Regions from separate parts of the Pseudomonas sp. LS44 genome, predicted to be linked through region 2. Evidence: predicted binding sites of a transcription regulator. Region 2 holds the regulator's gene; the other holds the start of a gene.
What was found. Region 2 encodes LexA, which represses DNA repair genes until DNA is damaged. Its sites were predicted from a motif close to CTGTNTNNNNANACAG; they were not measured.
Positions count from the first base shown of each region.

Region 1: recN (DNA repair protein RecN) is a predicted target of LexA. The motif match lies at 2,521-2,536, and genes of this name have one in related genera.

Region 1 is NZ_CP102830.1:3,571,622-3,586,258, reverse strand. Features, by position in the region: gene NVV93_RS16060 (outer membrane protein assembly factor BamE) at 1-258, opposite strand, end outside; gene fur (ferric iron uptake transcriptional regulator) at 356-760, shown strand; gene recN (DNA repair protein RecN) at 824-2,497, opposite strand; gene grpE (nucleotide exchange factor GrpE) at 2,656-3,222, shown strand; gene dnaK (molecular chaperone DnaK) at 3,320-5,236, shown strand; gene dnaJ (molecular chaperone DnaJ) at 5,359-6,483, shown strand; gene dapB (4-hydroxy-tetrahydrodipicolinate reductase) at 6,543-7,346, shown strand; gene carA (glutamine-hydrolyzing carbamoyl-phosphate synthase small subunit) at 7,531-8,667, shown strand; gene carB (carbamoyl-phosphate synthase large subunit) at 8,703-11,924, shown strand; gene greA (transcription elongation factor GreA) at 11,921-12,397, shown strand; gene NVV93_RS16010 (DUF4149 domain-containing protein) at 12,420-12,809, shown strand; gene yhbY (ribosome assembly RNA-binding protein YhbY) at 12,829-13,143, opposite strand; partial or broken gene rlmE (23S rRNA (uridine(2552)-2'-O)-methyltransferase RlmE) at 13,230-13,857, shown strand; gene ftsH (ATP-dependent zinc metalloprotease FtsH) at 14,029-14,637, shown strand, end outside.
Region 2 is NZ_CP102830.1:1,655,155-1,669,791, forward strand. Features, by position in the region: gene NVV93_RS07455 (DUF6901 family protein) at 1-602, shown strand, start outside; gene NVV93_RS07460 (universal stress protein) at 637-1,077, opposite strand; gene NVV93_RS07465 (hypothetical protein) at 1,159-1,596, shown strand; gene NVV93_RS07470 (hypothetical protein) at 1,668-2,480, opposite strand; gene fadB (fatty acid oxidation complex subunit alpha FadB) at 2,939-5,086, shown strand; gene fadA (acetyl-CoA C-acyltransferase FadA) at 5,117-6,292, shown strand; gene NVV93_RS07485 (DUF1653 domain-containing protein) at 6,379-6,615, shown strand; gene topA (type I DNA topoisomerase) at 6,728-9,337, shown strand; gene NVV93_RS07495 (DUF6586 family protein) at 9,414-9,935, shown strand; gene NVV93_RS07500 (hypothetical protein) at 10,008-10,241, shown strand; gene sulA (SOS-induced cell division inhibitor SulA) at 10,335-10,805, opposite strand; gene lexA (transcriptional repressor LexA) at 10,816-11,424, opposite strand; gene NVV93_RS07515 (TetR/AcrR family transcriptional regulator) at 11,618-12,319, shown strand; gene NVV93_RS07520 (L,D-transpeptidase) at 12,366-12,890, shown strand; gene nagZ (beta-N-acetylhexosaminidase) at 12,912-13,910, shown strand; gene NVV93_RS07530 (S-methyl-5'-thioinosine phosphorylase) at 13,921-14,637, shown strand, end outside.

The DNA.
Region 1 (14,637 bases), 1.9 Mb from region 2:
GCGCTGGCCGCCACCAGGTTGGATGCTGTACAGGTAGTCCCAACGATTGGCGTGGAAGGTGTCGCTGATCAGCGGATTGCCCATGATAAACCGCACTTGCCGACGGGTCATTCCGGGCTTCAACTGGTCTATCATGTCTTGTGTAACGACATTGCCCTGTTGAATGTCGATTTTGTAAACCCCGGGGAACGAACAGCCGGCGAGTGCGAGCAGTCCCACAAGGGTGAGACCAGTCAGCATGAGCTTGGTGTTTTGCATCGGTGGGTGACTTCCACTATCTTGGCTGGGCAACTTGACCACCGATCATACCCGTATTGAAGGCTGCTGCGAACCAGCCGCCACGAGAAAGCTCACCATGGTTGAAAATAGCGAACTACGCAAAGCTGGCCTGAAAGTGACCCTGCCGCGGGTCAAAATTCTGCAAATGCTCGACTCCACCGGGCAGCGCCACATGAGTGCGGAAGATGTCTACAAAGCACTGATGGAGGCTGGTGAGGATGTTGGTCTGGCGACTGTTTACCGGGTATTGACCCAGTTCGAGGCCGCAGGTCTGGTGGTGCGTCATAACTTCGATGGCGGGCACGCAGTCTTCGAATTGGCCGACGGTGGCCACCACGATCACATGGTGTGCGTCGATAGCGGCGAAGTGATCGAATTCTTCGACAGCGAGATCGAAAAGCGCCAGAAAGAAATCGTCAAAGAGCACGGTTTCGAATTGGTCGATCACAATCTGGTGTTGTACGTACGCAAGAAGAGATAAGTCGGTTTTTTACCGATTGTGGCAACTAAAAAGGCGACCTGAGGGTCGCCTTTTTGCTTTCTCTCAAGAGTTGGCGCTGCTGACCATTTTGCGTGCGTGAGCCAGCGACTCATCGGTGAGGTCGAGGCCGCCGAGCATGCGGGCAATTTCCTCGATGCGCCCGCCGGTATCCAGTTTTGCCACAGCGGTGTGAGTGGCGTCGACCTCGCGGGCCTTGTGCACGAACAGATGTTGATGGCCCTGGGCGGCAACTTGCGGCAGGTGGGTAACGGTCAGTACTTGGCCGCGTTCGCCCAGGCGTCGCAGCAGTTGGCCTACTACCTCGGCAGTGGGGCCGCCGATGCCGACGTCCACCTCGTCGAACACCAGGGTTGGAACTCGCGAGGTCTGCGCGGTGATGACCTGAATGGCCAGGCTGATGCGTGACAGCTCGCCGCCCGAGGCTACTTTGGCCAGGGATTTAGGCGGTTGACCCGGGTTGGCGCTGACCAGGAATTCAACCAGTTCGAGCCCGATGGGGTGTGGCTCTTGGGCCTCTAAGGGGCGCAGTTCGATATTGAAGCGGCCGCCGGGCATGCCCAGCTGCTGCATTTCGCGCTCTACCGCAATGGCTAGGGTGGCCGCTGCTTGTTGGCGCTGCTCGCTGAGTTGGTCAGCTTTTTCCTGATAGTGGCGCGCAAAGGCGGCCAGCTCGTCGGTCAGGCGTTCACCGGCCTGATCGTCGGCATTCAGGCCTTCCAGCTCTTCGAAAAGTTGCTGTTGCAAGGCGGCCAACTCGCCGGGCTGGATGCGGTGCTTGCGCGCCAAGGTGTAGATGCTGTCGAGCCGCTCTTCGATCAGTTGCTGGCGCTTCGGATCGGCATCGAAATGATCGAGAAAGCGCTTGAGTTCGCCGACTGCCTCTTCGACCTGAATTTGCGCGCTGGCTAATAAATTGGCCGCTTCACTCAGTGCGCCGGGTTGATGCTGGAAAGCGGTCAAGCGCTGCAGGCTGCCGGTCAGTGCTGAGAGCACATTGCCGGCGTCGTTTTCGCTGCATTGTTCGAGGACTTGCTGGCAGGCGCCGAGGAGTCGTTCGGCGTTGGCCAGGGTTTTGTGTTCCTGCTCCAGCTGATCCAGCTCGTTTTCGCCGAGCCCCAGATTGTCCAGTTCTTCCAGCTGATAGCTAAGCAATTGATGGCGAGCACGCTGCTCGTCACCCGCGCTGGAAATGCGTTCCAGCTCCTGGCGCGTTTGCCGCCAGCGTTGCGCGGCCAACTGCACCTGGCGAGCGAGCTCCTGGCTGCCGGCGTACTCGTCGAGTAGGCGGCGGTGGGTCTCCGGCTTCAGCAGCGACTGGTGTTCGTGCTGATTGTGAATGTCGATCAGCAGCTCGCCGAGCGCCTTGAGGTCGCCGAGTGGGCAGGGCGAGCCATTGATATAGCCACGCGAACGACCTTCGGCGGTGATGACGCGGCGCAGGATGCACGGACCGTCAATGTCCAGGTCGCGCTCGGCGAGCCAGGCACGCGCCTCGGGGATGGCATGCAGATCGAAGCTGGCCAGGATATCGGCTTTGTCTGCGCTCGGCCGCACTGCGCCACTGTCGGCGCGATCGCCCAGGGCCAGGCCCAGGGCGTCGAGCATGATCGATTTACCGGCACCGGTTTCGCCGGTAATCACACTCATGCCGCGATCCAGTTCGAGGTCGAGATGTTCGACGATGGCGTAGTTGTGGATAGAGAGATGAACCAGCATGACGATCCCCTGAGAGGTCTTTGCTGGGTATTTATACAGTAGTGGTTTTCTGCCTGACAAGCCGTGCATTGCACTTGAAGCGAAAAATTGCGCCCCCATATAGGCGGACAGAACAGTGGGTTATTCCCCGCGAAGAGACTCTAGTTAAGGAGGAACGCATGGCTGAAGAACAGATCCTGGATAACCAGAATCCCGAAGTAGAACCCGCAGCCGAGGCGGCGAGCGATGAGCTCGCGACCCGCGTGCAGGTGCTGGAGGAACAATTGGCGGCGGCCCAGGATCAGTCGCTGCGCGTTGTCGCCGATCTGCAAAACGTGCGCCGGCGTGCCGAGCAGGACGTTGAGAAAGCGCACAAATTCGCCCTGGAGAAGTTTGCCGGCGATTTGCTGCCGGTGATCGACAGTCTGGAGCGTGGCCTGGAACTATCGAATCCTGACGACGAAGCGCTCAAGCCGGTTCGCGAAGGGATCGAGCTGACCCTCAAGCTGTTCCACGACACCCTCAAGCGCTACCAGCTGGAGGCGATTGATCCGCATGGTGTGCCGTTCAATGCCGAGCACCATCAGGCGATGGCCATGCAGGAAAGCACCAACGTAGAGCCGGGTAGCGTGCTCAAGGTGTTCCAGAAGGGCTATCTGCTTAACGGTCGCCTGCTGCGCCCCGCCATGGTGGTGGTCAGCAAGGCGCCAGCGGGTACGCCACCTTCGATCAATGAGCAAGCTTGAAATCGGCGATCAGGCCCCCATCTGTTAAGCAAGCGAATTAGTGCTGCCGGGGTCCGCGATGCGGGCCGCGGCCAAAACCAAGTTTCGGGAGAGTGAAATGGGCAAAATTATCGGTATCGACCTGGGGACTACCAACTCCTGCGTCTCCATTCTGGAAAACGGCAACGTCAAGGTTATCGAGAACGCTGAAGGCGCGCGCACCACGCCGTCGATCATCGCCTACACCAATGATGGCGAAATTCTGGTCGGCCAGTCCGCCAAGCGTCAGGCGGTAACCAACCCGCACAACACTCTGTACGCGGTGAAGCGTCTGATCGGTCGTCGTTTTGACGAAGAAGTGGTCCAGAAAGACATCCAGATGGTCCCGTACAAAATCGCCAAGGCCGACAACGGCGACGCGTGGGTGGAAGTCAAAGGGCAGAAAATGGCCCCGCCACAGATTTCCGCCGAAGTCCTGAAAAAAATGAAGAAGACCGCCGAAGACTACCTCGGCGAGCCGGTCACCGAAGCGGTGATCACCGTGCCGGCCTACTTCAACGACAGTCAGCGTCAGGCCACCAAAGACGCCGGCCGCATCGCCGGTCTGGACGTCAAGCGCATCATCAACGAGCCGACTGCGGCTGCGCTGGCGTACGGCATGGACAAGGCCAAGGGCGACCACACCGTGATCGTCTATGACTTGGGCGGCGGTACCTTCGACGTGTCGGTGATCGAGATCGCCGAAGTCGACGGCGAGCATCAGTTCGAAGTGCTGGCCACCAACGGTGACACCTTCCTCGGTGGTGAGGATTTCGATATCCGCCTGATCGACTACCTGGTCGACGAATTCAAGAAAGAAAGCGGCATCAACCTCAAGGGCGATCCGCTGGCCATGCAGCGCCTCAAAGAAGCCTCTGAGAAGGCCAAGATCGAGCTGTCCTCGGCGCAGCAGACCGACGTCAATCTGCCGTACATCACTGCCGATGCGTCCGGTCCGAAGCACCTGAACGTGAAGATTTCCCGCGCCAAGCTGGAATCGCTGGTCGAAGACCTGGTGCAGCGCACCATCGAGCCGTGCCGCATCGCCTTGAAGGATGCCGGTATCGACGCGGGCGCGATTCACGATGTGATCCTGGTCGGCGGCCAGACCCGCATGCCGCTGGTACAGAAGCTGGTGAGCGACTTCTTCGGCAAAGAGCCGCGCAAGGACGTCAACCCGGATGAAGCCGTGGCCATGGGCGCCGCCATTCAAGGCGCGGTACTGGCTGGCGACGTCAAGGACGTGCTGCTGCTCGACGTCAGCCCGCTGACCCTGGGTATCGAAACTATGGGCGGCGTGATGACTGCGCTGATCGAAAAGAACACCACCATTCCGACCAAGAAGTCGCAGGTGTTCTCGACGGCTGATGACAACCAGGGCGCCGTGACCATCCATGTACTGCAGGGCGAGCGCAAGCAAGCCGCGCAGAACAAGTCGTTGGGCAAGTTCGACCTGGCTGAGATCCCGCCGGCGCCGCGCGGTGTGCCGCAGATCGAAGTGACCTTCGACATCGACGCCAACGGTATCCTGCACGTCGGCGCGAAAGACAAGGCGACCGGCAAGACTCAGTCGATCGTGATCAAGGCCAACTCCGGTCTGTCCGAGGATGAAATCGCGCAGATGGTGCGTGACGCCGAAGTCAACGCCGAGGAAGACCGCAAGTTCGAAGAGCTGGCCGGTGCGCGCAACCAAGGCGACGCGTTGGTGCATGCCACTCGCAAGATGGTCACCGAAGCGGGCGACAAGGCGACCGCAGACGAGAAAGCTGCCATCGAGAAAGCCCTTGGCGAGCTCGAAGTCGCGGTCAAGGGTGACGACAAGGCGGCCATCGAGGCCAAGATGAATGCCCTGTCCGAAGCCACCACACCGCTGGCGCAGAAGATGTACGCCGAGCAGCCGCAAGGCGCGGATGCCGCGAATGCAGCGGATGAGTCGAAAGGCGGCGCCGACGATGTGGTCGATGCCGAGTTCGAAGAGGTCAAGGACAACAAGTAAGCCGCCGGTTTACTTTCGCCCTGTCCGCTGAAGCCTGGCTTCGGCGGACAAGATCCGCCGCGCGGGAGTTCTCTCCCGCGTTGGCGTGTCTGGGGTAGACGAATTAAAGGTGTTGATGAGTTATGGCCAAACGCGATTATTACGAAGTGCTCGGTGTCGAGCGCGGCGCCAGCGAGGTGGAGCTGAAAAAGGCTTACCGACGCCTGGCGATGAAGCATCACCCCGACCGCAATCCCGACGACAAAGCGTCGGAAGAGAAATTCAAAGAGGCCAACGAGGCCTACGAAGTGCTGTCCGACGCCAGTAAGCGCGCGGCCTTCGATCAATACGGTCATGCCGGCGTCGACCCGCAGATGGGTGGCGGCGCGGGCTTTGGTGGCGGCGCCAATTTCTCCGACATCTTCGGTGATGTGTTCAGCGACTTCTTCGGCGGCGGTCGTGGCGGTTCGCGCGGCGGCATGCAGCGCGGCAGCGATTTGCGCTACACCCTCGAATTGGATCTGGAAGAGGCCGTACGCGGCACGACGGTGACCATTCGCGTGCCAACCCTGGTCAATTGCAAAATTTGCGAGGGCTCGGGCGCCAAGAAAGGCACCAGCCCAGTGACCTGTACCACCTGCGGCGGTATCGGCCAGGTGCGCATGCAGCAGGGCTTCTTCTCGGTCCAGCAAACCTGTCCGCGCTGCCATGGCAACGGCAAGATGATCAGCGACCCGTGTGGTGCTTGTCACGGCCAGGGGCGGGTCGAAGAGCACAAGACCCTGTCGGTCAAAGTCCCGGCTGGAGTCGATACTGGCGACCGGATCCGCTTGTCTGGCGAAGGCGAGGCGGGCGCCCACGGTGGTCCGGCTGGCGATCTGTATGTGGTCGTCAATGTGCGTGAGCATTCGATCTTCCAGCGCGACGGCAAGCATCTGTACTGCGATGTGCCGATCAGCTTTGCCGATGCGGCATTGGGCGGCGAGTTGGAAGTGCCGACCCTGGATGGGCGGGTGAAGTTGAAAATTCCCGAGGGCACCCAGACCGGCAAGCTGTTCCGCCTGCGCGGCAAGGGCGTGGCGCCAGTGCGTGGCGGTGCCGCGGGTGATTTGATGTGCCGGGTCGCGGTGGAAACGCCGGTGCATCTGGATCGTCGCCAGCGCGAACTGCTCGAGGAGTTCCGGAGTTCGTTGCAGGGTGACAACTCTCACTCGCCCAAAGCCAGTGGCTGGTTCGAAGGTGTCAAACGCTTCTTTGGCGATGTTTGATTGAGCGGTGCGTGCTGCGCTCCCGAATGGGCGCGGCGTGCGGCTAGGAGCTGAACGATATGCGACGTATTGCAGTGATGGGCGCCGCTGGGCGCATGGGCAAGACTCTGGTCGAGGCAATCCAGCAGACCGAAGGCGCCGGCTTGACGGCGGCGGTCGACCGTCCGGACAGCACGCTGGTGGGTGCGGATGCGGGCGAGCTGGCCGCGATCGGGCGGATCGGCGTGCCATTGTCGGCGGATATCGAGCGGGTGGTCGATGAGCTTGATGTCTTGATCGATTTCACCCATCCCTCGGTAACCCTGAAGAATCTGGACGTCTGCCGTAAGGCCGGCAAGGCCATGGTCATCGGTACCACCGGGTTTTCCGTCGAGGAAAAGCAGCGCCTGAGTGAGGCGGCCAAAGAGATTCCGATCGTCTTCGCGGCCAACTTCAGCGTTGGCGTCAATCTGTGCCTGAAGTTGCTGGATACCGCGGCACGGGTGTTGGGCGACGATGTCGACATCGAAATCATCGAGGCGCATCACCGCCACAAGGTCGATGCGCCGTCCGGCACCGCGCTGCGCATGGGTGAAGTGGTGGCGCAGGCGCTAGGACGCGATCTGCAACAAGTCGCGGTCTATGGTCGTGAGGGGCAGACCGGCGCTCGCCAGCGCGAGACCATCGGTTTTGCCACAGTGCGCGCCGGTGATGTCGTTGGGGATCATACCGTGCTGTTTGCCGCGGACGGTGAACGGGTGGAGATCACCCATAAGGCTTCCAGTCGGATGACCTTCGCCAAGGGTGCGGTACGTGCGGCGTTGTGGCTGGAAGGGCGCCAGGCGGGCCTGTACGACATGCAGGATGTGCTCGGTCTACGTTGAGATACGCCCGTCGGTCATGATGGCGGTAGACCAAAAAGGGGTTTTTCTGTAAGCTGCCCGCTTTAGTGTATCCACTAAAAGTTACGCAGAATGACTCAAATAAAAAAGCGGGGTGACGGTTCGAACGTCATCCCGCTTTTTTTCAAACTGCGTTTGCTCCATGCCTTGATTACGGGAGGTCTTCTTGACTAAGCCAGCCATACTCGCCCTTGCCGACGGCAGCATCTTTCGCGGCGAAGCCATCGGTGCCGATGGTCATACCATCGGCGAGGTGGTGTTCAACACTGCCATGACCGGCTATCAGGAAATTCTCACCGATCCTTCCTACGCCCAGCAAATCGTAACCCTGACCTACCCGCATATCGGCAATACCGGTACCACGCCCGAGGATGCCGAGGCGAACCGCGTCTGGGCCGCTGGCCTGATCATCCGCGATCTGCCGCTGATTGCCAGCAACTGGCGCAGCAAACAGTCGCTGCCCGATTACCTGAAGGAGAACGGTACCGTTGCCATCGCCGGTATCGATACCCGCCGTCTGACCCGCATCCTGCGCGAAAAAGGCTCGCAGAACGGTTGCATCCTGGTTGGCGACGACGCGACAGAAGAGAAAGCGCTCGAGCTGGCCCGCAGCTTCCCGGGTCTGAAAGGCATGGACCTGGCCAAAGTGGTCAGCGCCAGCGAGCAATACGAATGGCGTTCCGGTGTGTGGAATCTGGAGAGCGACAGCCACCCGGAAATCCCCGCAGCCGATCTGAAATACCACGTGGTCGCCTACGACTACGGGGTCAAACTGAACATCCTGCGCATGTTGGTCGCGCGCGGCTGCCGACTGACTGTGGTACCGGCGCAAACTCCGGCCAGCGACGTGCTGGCGCTGAATCCAGACGGTGTGTTCCTGTCCAACGGCCCTGGCGATCCTGAGCCGTGCGATTACGCGATCCAGGCAATCAAAGATGTGCTGGAAACCGAGATCCCGATCTTCGGTATCTGCCTCGGCCATCAGCTGCTCGCCCTGGCCTCCGGTGCGCAAACAGTGAAGATGGGCACCGGCCACCATGGTGCCAACCACCCGGTCCAGGACCTCGACAGCGGCGTGGTGATGATCACCAGCCAGAACCACGGTTTTGCCGTGGACGAGGCGAGCCTGCCGGCCAACCTGCGCGCCACTCACAAGTCGCTGTTCGATGGCACCCTGCAGGGCATCGAGCGGACCGACAAAGTCGCCTTCAGCTTCCAGGGTCACCCGGAAGCCAGTCCTGGCCCGCATGACGTCGCCCCGCTGTTCGACCGCTTCATCGAAGCCATGGCCGCGCGCCGCTAAGCCTGCCGACTGACCCAAGGATTCGAGTAAAAGACATGCCAAAACGTACAGACATCAAAAGTATCCTGATCCTCGGCGCCGGCCCCATCGTCATCGGCCAGGCCTGCGAGTTCGACTATTCCGGCGCCCAGGCCTGCAAGGCGCTGAAGGAAGAAGGTTTCCGCGTCATCCTGGTGAACTCCAACCCGGCCACCATCATGACCGACCCGTCGATGGCCGACGCCACCTACATCGAGCCGATCAAATGGCAGACCGTGGCCAAGATCATCGAGAAGGAGCGCCCGGATGCGTTGCTGCCGACCATGGGTGGCCAGACTGCGCTGAACTGCGCGCTGGACCTCGAGCACCATGGCGTGCTCGCCAAGTTCGGCGTCGAGATGATTGGCGCCAACGCCGACACCATCGACAAGGCCGAAGACCGTTCGCGCTTCGACAAGGCGATGAAAGATATCGGCCTGGCCTGCCCGGTTTCCGGGATCGCGCACAGCATGGACGAAGCCTATGGTGTGCTCGATAAAGTCGGCTTCCCGTGCATCATCCGTCCGTCCTTCACCATGGGCGGCACCGGCGGCGGCATCGCCTACAACCGTGAAGAGTTCGAGGAAATCTGCGCCCGTGGTCTGGACCTGTCGCCGACCAAGGAACTGCTGATCGACGAATCGCTGATCGGCTGGAAAGAGTACGAGATGGAAGTGGTCCGCGATAAGAAGGACAACTGCATCATCGTCTGCACCATCGAGAACTTCGATCCGATGGGCGTGCACACCGGCGACTCGATCACCGTCGCTCCGGCGCAAACGCTGACCGACAAGGAATACCAGATCCTGCGTAATGCCTCGCTGGCGGTCCTGCGCGAGATCGGCGTAGAAACCGGCGGCTCCAACGTGCAGTTCGGCATCTGCCCGGACACCGGGCGCATGGTCGTCATCGAGATGAACCCGCGGGTGTCGCGTTCCTCGGCGCTGGCCTCCAAGGCCACCGGTTTCCCGATCGCCAAGATCGCCGCCAAGCTGGCTGTCGGCTACACCCTCGACGAACTGCAGAACGACATCACCGGCGGTCGTACCCCGGCGTCCTTCGAACCGGCGATCGACTACGTGGTTACCAAGATTCCGCGTTTCGCCTTCGAGAAATTCCCCAAGGCCGATGCCCGCCTGACCACTCAGATGAAGTCTGTCGGTGAAGTCATGGCCATCGGCCGGACCTTCCAGGAGTCGGTGCAGAAAGCCCTGCGCGGCCTGGAAGTCGGCGTCAACGGCTTCGATCCGAAGCTCGACCTGAGCAATCCGGACAGCGAACACATCCTCAAGCGCGAACTGACCGTGCCGGGCGCCGAGCGCATCTGGTACGTGGCCGACGCGTTCCGCGCCGGCAAGAGCGTCGAGGAGGTGTTTGAGCTGACCAACATCGACGAATGGTTCCTGGTGCAGATCGAAGATCTGGTCAAGGACGAGGCGAAGGTGCAAACCCTCGGCCTGTCGAGCATCGACACCGATCTGATGCGCAAGCTCAAGCGCAAAGGTTTCTCCGATGCGCGTCTGGCCAAATTGCTTGGCGTTACCGAGAAGAACCTGCGCAGCCATCGTCACAAGCTGAAAGTGCTGCCGGTATTCAAGCGCGTCGACACCTGCGCCGCCGAGTTCGCCACCGACACCGCCTACATGTACTCGACCTATGAGGAAGAGTGCGAGGCCAATCCGTCGTCGCGCGACAAGATCATGATTCTCGGCGGCGGTCCTAACCGTATCGGCCAGGGCATCGAGTTCGACTACTGCTGCGTACACGCGGCACTGGCCATGCGTGAAGACGGTTACGAGACCATCATGGTCAACTGCAACCCGGAAACTGTCTCCACCGACTACGACACCTCCGATCGCCTGTACTTCGAGCCGGTGACCCTGGAGGACGTGCTGGAAATCGTCCGCGTCGAGCAGCCGAAAGGCGTGATCGTGCAGTACGGCGGGCAAACCCCGCTGAAACTGTGCCGCGCCCTGGAAGAAGCCGGCGTGCCGATCATCGGCACAAGCCCGGATGCCATCGACCGCGCCGAAGACCGCGAGCGTTTCCAGCAGATGGTCCAGCGCCTGAACCTGCGTCAGCCAGCCAACGCCACGGCGCGCAGCGAAGAAGAGGCGATTCGTGCCTCGAAGGTCATCGGTTATCCGCTGGTGGTGCGCCCGTCGTATGTACTGGGCGGCCGCGCCATGGAGATCGTCTATGAAGAAGACGAGCTCAAGCGCTACATGCGTGAAGCGGTGCAGGTCTCGAACGACAGCCCGGTGCTGCTCGATCACTTCCTCAACTGCGCCATCGAAGTGGATATCGACGCGGTCTGCGACGGCACCGATGTGGTAATCGGCGCGATCATGCAGCACATCGAGCAGGCTGGCGTGCACTCCGGTGACTCGGCGTGCTCGCTGCCGCCGTACTCGCTGCCGGCCCATATCCAGGACGAGATCCGCGACCAAGTCAAGAAAATGGCCCTGGAGCTCGGCGTGGTCGGTCTGATGAACGTGCAGATGGCCGTGCAGGGTGAGGACATCTTCGTCATCGAGGTCAACCCACGTGCCTCGCGGACCGTGCCGTTCGTTTCCAAGTGCATCGGCGAGTCGCTGGCCAAGGTCGCCGCACGCGTGATGGCGGGCAAGACCTTGAAAGAAATTGGCTTCACCAAGGAAATCATTCCGCCGTTCTACAGCGTCAAGGAAGCGGTATTCCCGTTCGCCAAGTTCCCGGGCGTCGACCCGATCCTCGGCCCAGAAATGAAGTCCACCGGTGAAGTAATGGGCGTCGGCGACAGCTTTGCCGAAGCATTCGCCAAGGCTCAGCTGGGTGCCAGCGAAATCCTGCCGACCAGCGGTTGCGCGTTCATCAGCGTCCGTGAGGATGACAAGCCGATGGTCGAGCAGGTCGCTCGCGATCTGGTCGAGCTGGGCTTCGAGGTAGTGGCCACTGCCGGTACCGCGCGAATCATCGAGGCCGCCGGCCTGCCGGTGCGCCGCGTCAATAAGGTGACCGAAGGTCGTCCGCATGTGGTCGACATGATCAAAAATGACGAAGTCACGCTGATCATCAACACCACCGAAGGCCGTCAGTCGATCGCGGACTCCTACTCCATTCGTCGCAATGCCCTGCAGCACAAGATCTGCTGCACCACCACGTTGGCAGGTGGTCAGGCGATCTGTGAGGCGCTTAAGTTTGGTCCAGAGAAGACCGTGCGCCGGCTGCAGGATCTCCATGCAGGAATCAAAGGATGACTAAATACCCTATGACCGTTCAGGGCGCTCGCGCCCTGGAGGACGAATTGGCGCATCTGACCAAGATCGTACGGCCGAAGCTCAGTCAGGATATCGGCACCGCGCGTGAGCTCGGCGACCTCAAGGAAAACGCCGAGTACCATGCTGCCCGCGAGCAGCAGGGAATGGTCGAAGCGCGAGTTCGCGATATCGAAGGTCGCCTGCAGAATGCGGTGGTAATCGATGTGACGAGCATTGCGCACACCGGCAAGGTGATCTTCGGCACTACCGTGGAGATCGCCAACGTCGAGACCGACGAAAGCGTGACCTATCAGATCGTTGGTGAAGACGAAGCGGACATCAAGCTGGGTAAGATTTCCGTAGGCTCACCCATCGCACGTGCGCTGATTGCCAAGGTAGAGGGCGATGTGGTGGCGGTGAAAACTCCGAGCGGTCTGGTTGAGTACGAGATTGTCGAAGTCCGCCATCTTTAATCGTCGCTCGTCCAAGGCGGCCATGATCAGCTGGCAACTGGCCCAGACATTCTGGGTCGGCGGCCTGTGGCTGTTGCACTTCGTTATGCTGCCGGCCTTGACCAAGATGGGTCTGGCGCCGCTGCTGATCGACGAAGTCGCCAATACCTTGAATCCGCTGCTGATGGGCTTCGCCGCGTTTTGCGCGCTGCTGCAAATGCTGGTGCTGTGGCCGACGCTCGGTACGCGTGGCATGCGCAGCGATACCCGTGCGCAGTTGCTGCTGACAGTGCTGGTCATGACGGCGGTGTATTTCGTCGTCCACACCGTAGCGCCGCAGGCCATGCGCTGGCTGCTGTTCAATTATCTGGTGGTGGCGTTGTGCGGTTTGCTGCTCGTGCTGCAGCCAGTGCCAGGAAGCAGGGCGCGCTAGACGCGCGCCAGTGCTTGGCTTACATGCCGCTGAAGCGGCTGATGTTGGACAGGTTTTTGTTCGGCTTGGGATTTTTGCGATACAGCAGAGCCATTTTGCCGATGACTTGCGCCAGTTCGGCGCGCCCGGCTTTGCACAGTTCGGCGATGACCGCGAGACGGTCTTCGCGCTCGGTGATGCGCAGCTGCACTTTGATCAGTTCGTGATCGCTGAGCGCTCGATCCAGTTCGGCGATCACTCCTTCGGTCAAGCCATTGTCCGCCACGATCAATACCGGTTTCAGATGGTGGCCAATAGATTTGTATTGTTTCTTCTGCTCCTGAGTGAGCGGCATAATCTGACCCCTGCGTCCGATCTGTTAAAACGGCGGCCAGTTTACCCGAGCGCCCGGTAACCGCCCAGCTAATCACGAGGTATCCCGTGGCCCGCTCCAAAACCAGCCAGTGTTGGCTGAAAGAGCACTTCGACGACCCTTGCGTCAAAATGGCGCAGAAGGGCGGTTATCGTTCGCGTGCCAGTTATAAACTGCTGGGGATTCAGGAGAAGGACCGCATCTTGCGGCCTGGTATGACCGTGATCGACCTCGGCGCTGCGCCAGGCGGCTGGTCGCAAGTCGCCAGTCGAGTGATCGGTGACAAAGGCACGCTGATCGCGTCCGATATCTTGGAAATGGACAGCATCCCTGATGTGACCTTCATTCAGGGTGATTTCACCGAGGATGCGATGCTCATGCAAGTCCTCGATGCTGTCGGTGGTAAACCTGTAGACCTTGTGATTTCAGATATGACCCCCAATATGAGTGGAGTAAGGGCCGCCGATCAGCTGCGCGCGATATTTCTCTGCGAGCTGGCTCTGGATCTCGCCGGCCGCGTGTTGCGTCCGGGAGGCGACTTCCTGATCAGGATCTTCCAAGGCGAAGGCTTCGATGTTTACCACAGGCAGGTTCGTGAATTATTCGACAAGGTACAGATGCGCAAACCCCTGTCGTCGCGTGACCGTTCACGCGAGCAATATGCTCGCCCGCGGTTTCCGCGGCGGACTAGAGTGAAACAAAGGAGCGTTGCTTCGGTCTGACAAGGCGGAACTGCCTCATAAAGGGTTACAGACCGCGCCTGCCCGGGGTGGGCGTTTGTAGTAAGTTAGGCAGGTAAACAACCAGCCAGTATGCAGGCCGCGTTTCGGGACGCGGGCTGCTTCAGAGGGTAGCTAATTGAACGACATGGCAAAGAATCTGATCTTGTGGCTGATCATCGCCGCTGTCTTGGTGACAGTGATGAACAACTTCTCCAGCCCGAGCGAGCCGCAGACGCTCAACTACTCGCAATTCATCGAGCAGGTGAAAGAGGGTGGCGTGCAGCGCGTGACCGTCGACGGTTACAACATTAGTGGCATCGGTACTGACGGCAAGCCGTTCACCACTGTGCGGCCGATGATCGAAGATCGCGGCTTGATCGGTGATCTGATCAATAACAACGTGGTCGTCGAAGGCAAAAAGCCTGAGCAGCAGAGCATCTGGACGCAATTGCTGGTCGCCAGCTTCCCGATTCTGGTGATCATCGCGGTGTTCATGTTCTTCATGCGCCAGATGCAGGGCGGTGCCGGTGGTAAAGGTGGTCCGATGAGCTTTGGCAAGTCCAAGGCGCGCCTGCTTTCTGAGGATCAGGTAAAGACCACCCTGGCTGACGTCGCCGGTTGTGACGAGGCCAAGGAAGAAGTTGGCGAGCTTGTTGAGTTTCTTCGGGATCCGGGCAAGTTCCAGCGTTTGGGTGGCCGAATTCCGCGCGGTGTGTTGATGGTTGGCCCGCCCGGGACCGGTAAAACCTTGCTG
Region 2 (14,637 bases):
GAGCCGAACAAGCACCGGCGTGGGCTCGTCTGGAGCATCAGCAATGCAGCAATTGTCCGCTCAAGCGCGAGGACTACAGCCATTGCCCGGCCGCCGTCGACTTGCATCGGGTAGTGGAAGATTTCCATGGTTTGCCGGCGTTCAAGAAGGCCGAATTCTGGGTGCGTACTCCCGAGCGGGAATACAGCAAACAGGCGGGGTTGGAGGAAGGCTTGCGTGCTCTGCTGGGGGTAATCATGGCGACTAGTGATTGTCCAATGCTGGGAAAACTCAAGCCGATGGCGCACAACCATCTGCCGTTCGCCAGCAATCAGGAGTTTATCCTTCGCGCGGTTTCACTGTATCTGGCCCGCCAATACTTCAATCAGCGCGAAGGGCGGCGGCCCGATTGGGAGCTCAAGGGGCTGGTGCGTTTGTTCCAGCAGCTGCAGTTAGTCAACCAGGCGTTCTGGCAGCGAATTCATGACACCTGCGAGGGCGATTCGAACCTCAAGGCCTTCCTGACGTTCTTCTCCATGTCTTCGAGCATGACCTATTCGCTGGAGACCCAGCTGCAGAAAATTCGCCCGCTGGTAATGAGTGCAGGTGATTCGCTGGAGTAAGGCGAGCCGCCTTTGGAAACGGCTCGCCGTTAGCTTACTCGGGCTTTTTCAGGCGTACGGCCAATACGTCGCAAGGCGCACCATGCAGCACGTCGTTGGCCGTCGAGCCGAGGAGTAAGGCAAGCCCATGGCGGCCATGGCTGCCCACGACGATCAGGTCGCAACCTTGCTCTGTGGCGAGCCGATGGATTTCCTGGCGCGGTTGGCCGTAGACCAGATGGCGGTTGTCAGCACCCAGTTGCGGATAGCGGCCGGCAAAGGTATTCAGCCGTTCGCGAGCCTGGTCGAACTGCTGTTGTTGAAGCATCGATAAATCCATCGGTACATCACCACCAAACGCCATCGCCATCGGCTCGACGATGTGTACCAACGACAGCTTGGCCTGGCTGCTGATGGCAAGTTCCTGGGCGCGTTGCATGACCGGGTGACATTCTTCCGACAGGTCGATGGCGATCAGAATGTGCTGGTAGGGCATGAGATGACTCCTGAGGTGAACGATGAACTTAAGTATGGCCGTCCTGGCCGTTTGCCGCGATTTCCCTGTGAGATATAGCTTATGACCTGGTGGATAGTGATATTGCTCACGATGGCGGCGCTCAGTCCGCTGGCCTGGTTGCGGCCTTCGCGCCGTCAGGGCCGCCAGATTACCGTGCGCTTGGAAGCGCGACGTCGTGGGCTGGGGATGCAATTGGTGTCGCAGGAATGGCCACATTGGTTGGCGCTGCAGCCGCCGAGCCCATGCGCCCAATACCACCGCCCGCGTCGCGCGGGAAAGGTCGATAGCTGGAGCTATTGGCAATTGGCGCCTGGTCAGTGGGTCAATCAATGGCGTGAGCCCTGCACCGACACGCGCTTGAACGAGCATTTCGAGACTTTGCCAGCGGATGTCTTTAAGGCGGAGGCGGACCGGCAAATGGTTGCGTTGTACTGGGGTGAGGGGAGCGAAGAGGGCGCTTTGCAGCGCATCGCAGCGGCCTTGCAGGGGCTGGCATAAAGCAAGAAAAAGCCCGATGCGAACATCGGGCTTCAAGTGGCCAGGCAGGCCGGTAATCGCTGAATTACTGCTTAGAGCTGGGCTACTGAGTACTGCGCGGAGACGGCTTCCAATCCTTCGATGATGCGATCTGAGTACTTATTGACCAGGAAGGGTACGCTTTTCTCGTTGTAGTTTTGCAGGGATTTTTCGATATAGCGCCATTTGGTGCCGATATTTTCCAGTGCCTGATTGATCTGCGCGGTGTTTTGCGGGGCCTTTTCCATGCTGTTGAGCTTCTCGGAAAACGTCTTGACCAATTCTTCGATGGGCGTCGCTCCCTCTGCACTGCCATAGAACGAGCCGCCAACCGACGCGCTGCGCGAGGCGTAATCGACCGCGATGGTCTGCATCAATACGCTTTGTTCACGGCTTTGTTGAGTCAGCGGCGGTACTTGCACCGCACCTTCTTGCTGAATTTTTTTGTACAGCTCGGTGCTCAGCTCAAGCAGCTGTTGATTACGCGCGGCGAGATCGGCAATCGGCTGTAGATCGGTAAAGCCGTCACTCTTCAATGTGCTTACCAGACCCTGGAGTTCACTTTCGTAGGCCTGCCATTGACTGTCGAGCTGACCGCGTAGGGCTTGGGAAGAGTCTCCAGGCATCTCACCGATTGCTTTGAGTTGTGTGTCCGCTTGCTGTAGCGACGCCTCGATCATTCGCGCGTAACGCTGATCGCCTTCCATGCCGTTGTACATATAGAAGTCGCCCAGGGTCTTCTGGGCGGCGAGGCGGACTTGATGCAGTTTCAGTAAGTCGTCGGCCGGCGCGGCAAAGGCGCTGGAAGCGCTGGCATACAGCAAGACGCTGAGCGAAAGAGTGCGCACGCATAGGCGTATTGTCATGGGAACTGCTCCATGTTGCCCGCAGGCTTGTTGTTTTCTTGCCAAGTAGTGGCATTTTGGGACGAATGTACCCGTCGTTAAACGGTTTGGCTAGAAGCGTGCGCTGGTACGCAATCCGCGAACTGCCAGGGCTGGAGAGGATAATTGGCGACCTTTATACGATGCTATTAGTTGGGCGGGGCGGTCAGCACTCTCCGTGGTCATACAGGTCACTGCTTTGGGTGGGCGCTAATTGACAACCGGGCGCTTTTCCACGAATGTGTGCGCACCCAATCAAACGGGCGTATGAAATGAGTGTTTGCCTGCGTGCGACGCCGTTTCAGCCGTAACCCGAATATCGCGTCGGCGGGTGTGCCGGGCTCATCGGGGCTATCCTCGAAGGCTCTGCAATGGGGTTGCCCCGTTGCTTCAGGCGTCTGACGTGTACTGTTCAGCTTCCATACCGTGGAGATCAGTTGATGATTTACGAAGGTAAAGCCATCACGGTTAAGGCTCTTGAGAGTGGCATCGTCGAATTGAATTTCGACCTCAAGGGTGAGTCCGTCAACAAATTCAACCGTCTGACCCTGGCCGATCTGCGCCAGTCGGTAGACGCCATCAAGGCCGACGGTTCGATCAAGGGCGTGATTGTCACCAGTGGCAAAGACGTGTTCATCGTCGGCGCCGATATCAGTGAATTCACTGAAAATTTCAAGCTGTCGGATGAAGAGCTGGTTGCGGGTAACCTCGAAGCCAACAAGATCTTCAGCGACTTCGAAGACCTCAATGTTCCGACCGTAGTCGCCGTCAACGGCATCGCCCTCGGTGGCGGTTTCGAGATGTGTCTGGCTGCGGATTACCGCGTCATGGCCGAGCGTGCCGTGGTTGGTCTGCCTGAAGTCAAACTGGGCATCTATCCCGGTTTCGGCGGCACCGTGCGCCTGCCGCGCGTGATCGGTACCGACAACGCCATCGAGTGGATTGCTTCCGGTAAGGAAAACAAGGCCGCCGACGCGCTGGTAATTGGCGCTGTGGATGCAGTGGTCAAGGCCGACAAACTCAAGGAAGCCGCTCTGGACCTGGTCAAGCGCGCCATTTCCGGCGAGCTGGATTACAAAGCCAAGCGTCAACCGAAGCTGGAAAAGATCAAGCTCAATGCCATCGAGCAGATGATGGCGTTCGAAACCTCGAAAGGTTTCGTCGCCGGCCAGGCGGGCCCGAACTACCCGGCGCCGGTCGAAGCGATCAAAACCATTCAGAAAGCCGCCAACTTCGGTCGCGACAAAGCGCTGGAAGTGGAAGCCAATGGTTTCGTCAAACTGGCCAAGACTTCGGTCGCGGACAGCCTGATCGGCCTGTTCCTGAACGATCAGGAACTGAAGAAAAAAGCCAAGCAGCACGACGAAATCGCACGTGATGTGAAGCTGGCCGCCGTACTGGGTGCTGGGATCATGGGTGGCGGTATCGCCTACCAGTCCGCGTCCAAAGGCACGCCGATTCTGATGAAGGATATCCGTGAAGACGGTATCCAGATGGGCCTGAACGAAGCATCCAAGCTGCTCGGCAAGCGTGTCGAGAAAGGCCGCATGACTCCGGCGAAGATGGCCGAAGCCCTCAACGCCATTCGCCCGACCATGTCCTACGGTGATTTCGGCAACGTCGACCTCGTCGTCGAAGCCGTGGTCGAGAATCCGAAGGTCAAGCAAGCGGTGCTGGCTGAAGTGGAAGGCGTGGTGGGTGAGAACACCATCCTCGCATCCAACACTTCGACCATTTCCATCAGCCTGCTGGCCAAAGCCCTCAAGCGTCCGGAAAACTTCGTCGGCATGCACTTCTTCAACCCGGTGCACATGATGCCGCTGGTTGAAGTTATTCGCGGCGAGAAGTCCAGCGATGTGGCCGTGGCCACCACCGTTGCCTACGCCAAGAAAATGGGCAAGAACCCGATCGTGGTCAACGACTGCCCGGGCTTCCTGGTCAACCGCGTACTGTTCCCGTACTTCGGCGGCTTCTCCAAGCTGCTGTCCTTCGGTGTCGACTTCGTGCGCATCGACAAGGTGATGGAGAAGTTCGGCTGGCCTATGGGCCCGGCTTATCTGTCCGACGTGGTCGGTATCGACACCGGCCATCATGGCCGCGACGTCATGGCTGAAGGCTTCCCGGACCGTATGGCCGTGGAAGGCAAGACGGCCGTCGACGTGATGTACGAAGCCAATCGTCTGGGTCAGAAAAACGGCAAAGGTTTCTACGCTTACGAGATGGACAAGCGTGGCAAGCCGAAGAAAGTGCAGGATCCAGCCGCCTACGAGCTGCTCAAGTCGATCGTCACCGAACAGCGTGAAGTGACCGACGAGGACATCATCAATTTCATGATGATTCCGCTGTGCCTGGAAACTGTTCGTTGCCTGGAAGACGGCATCGTCGAAACCGCTGCCGAGGCCGATATGGGCCTGATCTACGGCATCGGCTTCCCGCTCTTCCGCGGTGGTGCACTGCGTTACATCGACAGCGTCGGTGTAGCCGAATTCGTCGCCCTGGCCGACAAATATGCCGAGCTGGGTGCGCTGTACTACCCGACCGCCAAGCTTCGCGAAATGGCCAAAAACGGCCAGAAGTTTTTCGGTTAATCGCGGAACGAACAGAGCGAGAGTGAATTTATGAGCCTGAATCCTAGAGATGCAGTCATTGTCGACTTCGGTCGTACCCCGATGGGTCGTTCCAAAGGCGGCATGCACCGCAACACCCGTGCCGAGACCATGTCGGCGAACCTGATCAGTGGCGTCCTGGCCCGCAACACCAAGCTAGACCCGGCTGAAGTGGAAGATGTGATCTGGGGCTGCGTCAACCAGACCCTGGAACAAGGCTGGAACATCGCGCGCATGGCGTCGCTGATGACCCAGATTCCACACACGGCCGCCGGTCAAACCGTCAGCCGCCTGTGCGGTTCGTCGATGAGCGCGCTGCACACTGCCGTGCAAGCGATCCAGACCGGCAATGGCGACGTGTTCGTCGTCGGCGGCGTGGAGCACATGGGCCACGTCGGCATGATGCATGGCGTCGATCCGAACCCGCACCTGTCCCTGTACGCCGCCAAGGCTTCGGGCATGATGGGTCTGACTGCGGAGATGCTTGGCAAGATGCATGGCATCAGCCGCGAGCAGCAGGACGCGTTCGGTGAGCGTTCGCACCGTCTGGCACACAAGGCCACCGTCGAAGGCAAGTTCAAGGATGAAATCATCCCGATGCAAGGCTACGACGAGAACGGCTTCCTCAAGGTGTTCGACTTCGACGAGACCATCCGTCCGGAAACCACCCTGGAAAGCCTGGCTGCGTTGAAGCCGGCGTTTAACCCGAAAGGCGGCACCGTGACTGCGGGTACGTCCTCGCAGATCACTGACGGCGCTTCCTGCATGATCGTGATGTCCGCTCAGCGCGCTCAAGACCTCGGCATCCAGCCGCTGGCCGTGGTGCGGGCGATGGCCGTGGCCGGTGTCGATCCGGCGATCATGGGTTACGGCCCGGTACCGTCCACCCAGAAGGCGCTCAAGCGCGCTGGCCTGACCATGGATAACATCGATTTCGTTGAGCTCAACGAAGCCTTTGCTGCCCAGGCTCTGCCGGTTCTGAAGGACCTGAAGCTGCTCGACAAAATGGAGCAGAAGGTCAACCTGCATGGTGGCGCTATCGCCCTGGGTCACCCGTTCGGTTGTTCCGGTGCGCGTATCTCCGGTACCCTGCTGAACGTGATGAAGCAGAACGGTGGTACTTTCGGCGTGTCCACCATGTGTGTGGGCCTCGGCCAGGGAATCACCACCATCTTCGAGCGCATCTAACGCGCAACGAGGTGTGAAAGCCGGGGCCGAGTGCCCCGGTTTTCATTTCTGCTCGTTTTTAATATTCCGCCGTTTGGATACTCAGCATGTCATTGCAGCCCGGTCTATATCGTCATTACAAGGGCCCCGAATACCGCGTCATCGGTACCGCGCGCCATTCCGAAACCGAGGAAGAGCTGGTGGTTTACCAGGCGTTATATGGCGAGTACGGCTTGTGGGTGCGGCCGCTGAGTATGTTCTGCGGGACCCTGGAAGTGGACGGTTGCACCATTCAGCGCTTTGCTCTGGTACAAGCCGAACCTGACTTGTTCGCGCGGCCCTGAGAGTCGACCGGGCAAGCCCTGCGCTTGACCTTGCCTCAGTCGCCACTATATATAGCGGTGCCGCTTCAGACACCCCGCCTTTAATTTCTTAAATTCAGGAACTTTCCGATCCATGGGCAAATCGCTGGTCATCGTGGAATCCCCGGCCAAGGCCAAGACCATCAACAAGTATCTGGGTAACCAGTACGTGGTGAAGTCGAGCATCGGCCATATCCGTGACCTGCCTACCAGCGGTTCGGCCAGTGCCAGCAAAGAGCCAGCCAAGCGCGGCAAGGCTGCTGCAGGCGAGGCACCGGTGCTGTCGCCCAAGGAAAAAGCCAAGCGCCAGTTGTTCACGCGCATGGGCGTCGATCCCGAGCATGGCTGGAAAGCCAAGTACGAGATCCTGCCTGGCAAGGAAAAGGTGATCGAGGAATTGCGCCGCCTGGCCAAGGATGCCGACACCATCTATCTCGCAACCGACTTGGATCGCGAAGGGGAGGCCATCGCTTGGCACCTGCGCGAAGCCATTGGTGGCGATGACAGCCGCTACAAGCGCGTGGTGTTCAACGAAATCACCAAGAAGGCGATCCAGGAAGCGTTCTCGCAACCGGGCGAGCTGGATATCAACCGGGTCAATGCCCAGCAGGCGCGACGCTTCCTCGATCGCGTGGTGGGCTACATGGTTTCCCCTCTGCTGTGGCAGAAGATCGCCCGCGGCCTTTCCGCCGGCCGCGTGCAGTCGGTAGCGGTGAAGCTGGTCGTCGAGCGCGAGAAAGAAATTCGCGCGTTCGTGCCTGAGGAATACTGGGAGATCCATGCGGATCTGGGCACGGCCAAGGGCGCCAACGTGCGCTTCGAAGTCGCTCGGCAAAATGGCGAAGCCTTCAAACCGCTGAATGAGTCTCAGGCCACCGCCGCGCTGGAGAAGCTCAAGGCGTCCAGCTATAGCGTGATCAAACGCGAAGACAAGCCGACCAGCAGCAAGCCTTCCGCACCTTTTATCACCTCCACGTTGCAGCAAGCGGCGAGTAACCGCCTCGGCTTCGGCGTGAAGAAGACCATGATGATGGCCCAGCGTCTCTATGAGGCCGGCTATATCACCTATATGCGTACCGACTCGACCAACCTCTCGGCCGATGCCGTGAGCATGGTGCGTGACTTCATCGAGGGGGAGTTCGGCAAGAAATACCTGCCCGCTAACCCGAACGTGTACAGCAGCAAGGAAGGCGCGCAGGAAGCGCACGAAGCGATTCGCCCGTCCGACGTCAACCTCAAACCGACCCAGTTGACCGGCATGGAGCGCGATGCCGAGCGCCTGTACGACCTGATCTGGCGCCAATTTGTCGCTTGCCAGATGCCACCGGCGGAATATCTGTCCACCAGTGTCAGTGTTAAGGCCAGTGAATTCGAATTGCGCGCCAAAGGCCGCATCCTCAAGTTCGACGGTTATACCCGTGCCTTGCCGCAGCAGAGCAAGCCTGGCGATGACGACGTGCTGCCAGAAATGGATCAGGGCGAAGCGCTCAAACTGCTCAAGCTCGATCCCAGTCAGCACTTCACCAAGCCGCCGGCGCGTTACTCCGAAGCTAGCCTGGTCAAGGAGTTGGAAAAGCGCGGCATCGGTCGCCCATCGACGTACGCGGCAATCATCTCGACCATTCAGGATCGCGGTTATGTCGCGGTGCAGAATCGCCGTTTCTATTCCGAGAAGATGGGCGATATCGTCACCGAGCGCTTGAGCGAAAGCTTCTCGCACCTGATGGATTACGGCTTCACCGCCGGCATGGAAGAGCATCTTGACGACGTCGCCCAAGGCGAGCGTGACTGGAAGCATGTGCTCGACGAGTTCTATGGCGACTTCAAGAAGAAGCTTGAACTGGCGGAAACCAGCGACACCGGCATGCGTGCCAATCAGCCGACGTTGACCGACATCGCCTGTAAGGATTGTGGTCGGCCGATGATGATTCGCACCGCTTCCACCGGCGTATTCCTGGGTTGTTCGGGTTATGCGTTGCCGCCGAAAGAGCGCTGCAAGGCGACTGTCAATCTGATCCCGGGCGATGAAGTTGCGGCGGATGACGAGGGTGAATCCGAGTCGCGCGTGCTGCTCGGCAAGCATCGTTGCCCGATCTGCAGCACGGCGATGGATGCCTATCTGCTCGATGAGAAGCGCAAGCTGCATATCTGCGGCAACAACCCCGATTGTGCGGGTTACGAAATCGAAGAAGGTCAGTACCGCATCAAGGGTTATGAAGGCCCGAGTCTGGAATGCGACAAGTGCGGTAGTGCAATGCAGTTGAAGACCGGGCGTTTCGGCAAGTTCTTCGGTTGCACCAATACCGAGTGCAAGAACACCCGCAAACTGCTGAAGAGCGGTGAAGCTGCGCCACCGAAGATCGACCCGGTCAAAATGCCGGAGCTCAAGTGTGAAAAGGTCAACGACACCTACGTGCTACGAGACGGGGCTTCCGGTTTGTTCCTGGCGGCCAGCCAATTCCCGAAGAATCGGGAGACGCGGGCGCCATTGGTACTGGAACTGATCCCGCATAAAGATGAGCTGGATTCGAAGTACCACTTCCTCTTGGAAGCGCCGAAAAAAGATCCGGAAGGGCGACCGGCAGTCATCCGCTTCAGCCGCAAGACCAAAGAGCAATACGTGCAATCCGAGGTCGATGGCAAGCCGACCGGTTGGCGTGCCTTCTACAGCAATGGCGCCTGGAAAGTCGAAGACAAGCGCTAGACGCTATCGGATAAACGCGCGTTGAGGCTTTGCCCGCGCGCGTATAGTGAATGCCTCTACTTGGAGGGCGCTGCAGATGGCCCATGAGTTGTATACCCGCACTAACCAGAAACTGTATTTCGCAGGCCTGGCGCTGAATAGCTGGCGGCAGGCGCAAGAGGGGCGGGCAATGAATGCCCAGGCCCTGATTCATGCCGAGCGCGAAGCATCGCTGTTCCATCTATACGGCGCGTTGCTTGGCCTGTGTCATGAGATTGCCGGTTACTACCGGTTGCCGCAGAGCCATGTGCCACGTGCCGAGCTGTTTCTGACGTCCGAGGTGCTGAATCAGGCACCGAGTCCGGAACTGGCTGAATTGGTAGAGCTCGCGCAGCAGTCGGAAACGTGGCTGGCGCGGCTGTTGGCTGCCTATGCGGCTTTGTTCCAGCCTCCGCATGAGCCTAAAAAGACCAAGGTTGATCCAACGTTGCCGCTGATCACTGCGGTTAGCTTGGAAGACGAGGCGCCCCCGGCCTTGGCCCTCGAAGAGCTGGAAGAATGGCGTCAGCAGCTGAAAATCCTGGCGCTGCGGTTTCGTGAGTCCCTCAGTGAATGCTGAGCCACTCGGCGTACGGACTAGGGAAGAGCCTCGTTCGGCTGATACAATTTCGGCCTTTTTTCGGAGGTTCTGATGTCGACATCCTTTCTTGAAATCGTAGAACTACCCGATGGTCGTATCGCCCTGCGTCGCGCCGAAGACCAAGAGGCGCTGGTAACGCTGGATTTTTCCGGCGATGCGAAAGCTTTTCTGCAGGGACATCACATCGAAGTGGCCAAGGCGATGCTGAATGTCGGCTTGCAGATGGCCGGGCGATTGGCCGAAGGTGATTTCGAGCGCGATGAAGGTCCGCATGTACTGCATTGAGCATGCACAAGTGTCGGGTGACTGGCGTTAATTTTTGGCGTAAAGAGGGTGGCACATCCTTGTGCCGGGGGAGGCCGAGCTCTCGGCTTTTCGTTAGCCCAGACTGATATTCAGACTTTGCGCGCCACCTTGGCGGGCGGCGGCGGCCAGTTGCTGGCGCGCGGGGCTGTGAAGCGGGTGTAACCAACTGACCACGGTGTGGCTGCGGCCCAGGCGCAATGCCTCGCAGGCCAGCTCCAAGGCGTTCTGTCCGTGGCCCGGCTGTAGAATCAGAATGCGTTCACGATTCAGGCCCGCATCGCGCAGCCAGGCTTGAGTGAGGCTGACCGGTGGTGCAATCAGCGTTAGCCACCGGGCATCCAGATTTTCACTCAGCTCTCGCAGGATCGGGGCGAGCAGATGCAAGCGGTTGCCCACCGCGCCGCGCAAAGACATCTCGCTGAACGTGTCCGGTTCATCGATCCAGACATTAGTAATTTCATCAGGTAGAGGTGCTGCCGGTTGCGCCAGAAAGGCGTCAAACAGCGGTAGCTGGGTACGACTGAGCGACTGCGGGAACTGCATAAAGCCTCCTCTAGCGGCGTATTACGCCGACACTCAAACCTTCGATGACTAGCTCCTGGGTTTCCAGATCCACTTCGATGGGCGCGAACTCAGGATTTTCCGCGATCAACCAAACTTTATTGCCTTCACGCTTGAAGCGCTTCACCGTCACCTCGTCATCCAGACGGGCAACGACGATCTGGCCGTTACGCGCTTCGCGAGTGGTGTGTACAGCGAGCAAGTCGCCGTCGAGAATGCCGATGTCTTTCATGCTCATGCCGCGAACCCGAAGCAGATAGTCGGCGGCCGGCTGGAAGAAGGTGGGATTGATTCGACACGCGTCTTCGACATGCTGTTGGGCGAGCATTGGGGCGCCAGCCGCTACACGGCCGATGATAGGCAGGCCTTCTTCCTCGCTGTTGGGCTCGAAGCCGGGGATGCGGATGCCGCGTGAGGCGCCTGGGGTCATCTCGATAGCGCCCTTGCGGGCCAGTGCCTTGAGATGTTCTTCGGCGGCATTGGGCGATTTGAAACCAAGTTCCTGGGCGATTTCGGCGCGCGTTGGCGGGTAGCCGTTATCTTCCAGGCAACGCTTGATGAACTCGAGAATCTCGGTTTGGCGTGGCGTTAGTTTCAGCATGTCGGGAGCGCTCTGTCTTTTTATACAGTGACTGGGATTATATACAGTGAAAAGCGCTTGGCAATCCCTTGCCAAGAGATGGTTTTTAGGAATTTTGTTATATGCGCGTGTGCATGGCGCCCGTATGCCGCCTTGACAAGCGCAGCGCCCGCTACGTATGTTTCAAACAAGTGTTTGTTAGGGTGTGAATGGCATGGCCCAGTCGGAAACCGTCGAGCGCATTCTCGACGCAGCAGAACAGTTATTCGCGGAAAAAGGTTTCGCTGAAACCTCTTTGCGTTTGATCACCAGCAAAGCCGGAGTCAATCTGGCGGCGGTGAATTATCACTTCGGCTCCAAAAAAGCGCTGATTCAAGCCGTGTTTTCACGCTTCCTCGGGCCTTTTTGCATCAGTCTCGAGCGCGAACTGGACCGCCGCCAAGCCCGGGCCGAAAAAGTCACTCTCGAGGAAATGCTCGAGATGGTGGTCGAGCAGGCGTTGGCGGTGAAACCGCGCAGCGGCGATGACCTTTCGATCTTCATGCGGTTGCTCGGATTGGCCTTTAGCCAAAGCCAGGGGCACTTGCGGCGTTACCTGGACGATGTCTACGGCAAGCTATTTCGTCGTTATCTGTCGCTGGTTCAGGAGTCGGCGCCGCGGATTCCGCCGGTGGAGTTGTTCTGGCGTATTCACTTTATGCTCGGTGCGGCGGCGTTCAGCATGTCTGGCATCAAGGCATTGCGCGCAATCGCCGAGGAGGATTTCGGCGTCAGTACCTCCATCGAACAGGTGATGCGCCTGATGGTGCCTTTCCTGGCGGCAGCGATGCGGGCAGAGACGGGAATTGCCGATGAGACATTGGCCAACGCGCAGTTGAAACCACGCAGCAAGGCGGCCGCGCCAGCCAAGGCATGATGTTCGCGATGGGCGCGGCTGAGCTGATCGGCTAAGCTTGGCGCCCATGCCATCCCTCGATTTTCTGCACATTTCAATTGCTGACCAGTGCCTCTACGGCTTTGCCGAAGGGCGCCTGTTGCTGCGTCTGCCGGTTTCCACTGCGTTGAATGGCGTTGGCGAACTCAACGGCTCCGGCTGCACGCCCCGTGGGCGGCATCAAGTGCGTGCGATGATCGGCGCGGGCTTGCCAGAGGGCGCCGTGTTGCGCGGTCGGCGCTGGACTGGCGAGGTCTGGTCGACGGCGCTGAGCGAGCAGTTCCCCGGTCGTGACTGGATACTCACGCGGATTCTCTGGCTCAGCGGCTGCGAGCCTGGTCGCAATCGACTCGGTGCGGTGGATACGTTTCGTCGCTATATCTATCTGCATGGCACGCCGGACAGCGAACCCTTGGGCGTTCCGCTGTCACATGGATGCATTCGTTTGCGGAATGCCGATCTGCTCAAGCTCTTCCCGCGTGTACCCGTTCACTGCGCCGTACAGATTGAAGAAGCGTCGTGCCCGCAGTGGGCTGCGATCGAACTCGTTTAAGGATTTTCTATGACTTCAAGCCTGCAAGGCTCATTGATGCTGGATGTCGGCGGTACTTGGCTGACTGCTGAAGACCGGCAGATTCTTCGACAGCCGCAAGTCGGCGGATTGATTCTGTTCGCCCGCAACATCGAGCATCCGCGCCAGGTGCGCGAGTTGACGGCGGCGATCCGTGCGGTGCGCCCCGAGCTGTTGTTGGCGGTGGATCAGGAAGGCGGACGGGTGCAGCGGTTGCGCCAAGGTTTCGTGCGGCTGCCGGCGATGCGGGCGATCGCCGATAACGTCGATGCCGAGGTGTTGGCCGAGCACTGCGGCTGGCTGATGGCGACCGAAGTGCTGGCGGTCGGTCTCGATCTCAGTTTCGCGCCAGTGCTCGATCTCGACTACCAACGTAGCGCGGTGGTCGGTAGCCGTGCATTCGAGGGCGACCCGCAGCGCGCGGCGGCACTTGCCGGGGCGTTTATCCGCGGCATGAACGCTGCCGGTATGGCGGCGACGGGCAAGCATTTCCCTGGACATGGGTGGGCTGAAGCCGATTCCCATGTTGCCATCCCGACCGACGAGCGCAGCCTGGAACAGATTCGCGCCAACGACTTGCAGCCGTTCGCGCTGCTCAGCCAGCAGTTGGCGGCGGTGATGCCGGCGCATGTCATCTATCCGCAGGTGGATGCGCAGCCGGCCGGCTTCTCACGGCGCTGGCTGCAGGACATCCTGCGCGGCGAGCTGGGCTTCGATGGCGTGATTTTCAGCGATGACTTGTCCATGGCCGGCGCTCATGTGGTCGGTGATGCCGCCAATCGCATTGAGGCGGCACTGGCTGCGGGTTGTGACATGGGCCTGGTCTGCAATGACCGCGCGGCGGCCGAACTGGCGCTCAGCGCGCTGCAACGTCTGGATGTCCAGCCGCCGGCCCGCTTGGCGCGGATGCGTGGCCAGGCCGTTGCCTCTACGGAATATCGCCAGGATCCCCGCTGGCTGGCGGCTACTGGCGCCTTGCGGGCTGCCCAATTGATCGATTGAGGTTCCCACCATGACAGTCCACGCGATTATCGGCGGTACCGGTCTGACCCAGCTGGAAGGCTTGACCATCACCGCCGCGCTGAACGTCGATACGCCGTATGGCGCGCCATCGGCGCCGTTGCTGCGCGGTGACTTCGCCGGTCGTGAGGTGTTGTTCGTTGCGCGCCACGGCCATCCCCACCGGATTCCGCCGCACCAGGTGAATTACCGCGCCAACCTGTGGGCGCTCAAGCAGTGCGGCGCGCAGGCGGTGTTGGCGGTCAATGCAGTGGGTGGAATTCACAGGCAGATGGGGGCGGGGCATTTGTGTGTGCCGCATCAGCTCATCGATTACACCTTCGGCCGCGAGCAGACCTTTTTTGAAGGGATTCTCGATCACGTCACCCATGTCGATTTCAGCTATCCCTACGACGAGCCGTTGCGCCAGCGCCTGATCGACGCGCTGCGCGCCGAGCAATTCGCTCACAGCGAGCGCGGCGTGTACGCCTGCACCCAAGGTCCGCGCCTGGAGACGGCGGCGGAGATCGACCGACTGGAGCGCGATGGCTGCGATATCGTCGGCATGACCGGAATGCCGGAAGCGGCGCTAGCGCGCGAATTGGAACTGCCCTACGCGTGCCTGGCGTTGGTGGTCAATCCGGCAGCGGGACGCTCTTCCGGACTGATCAGCATGGCTGACATCGAACGAGCCCTGGGCGACGGGATCGACCAGATCAAGGCCGTTCTG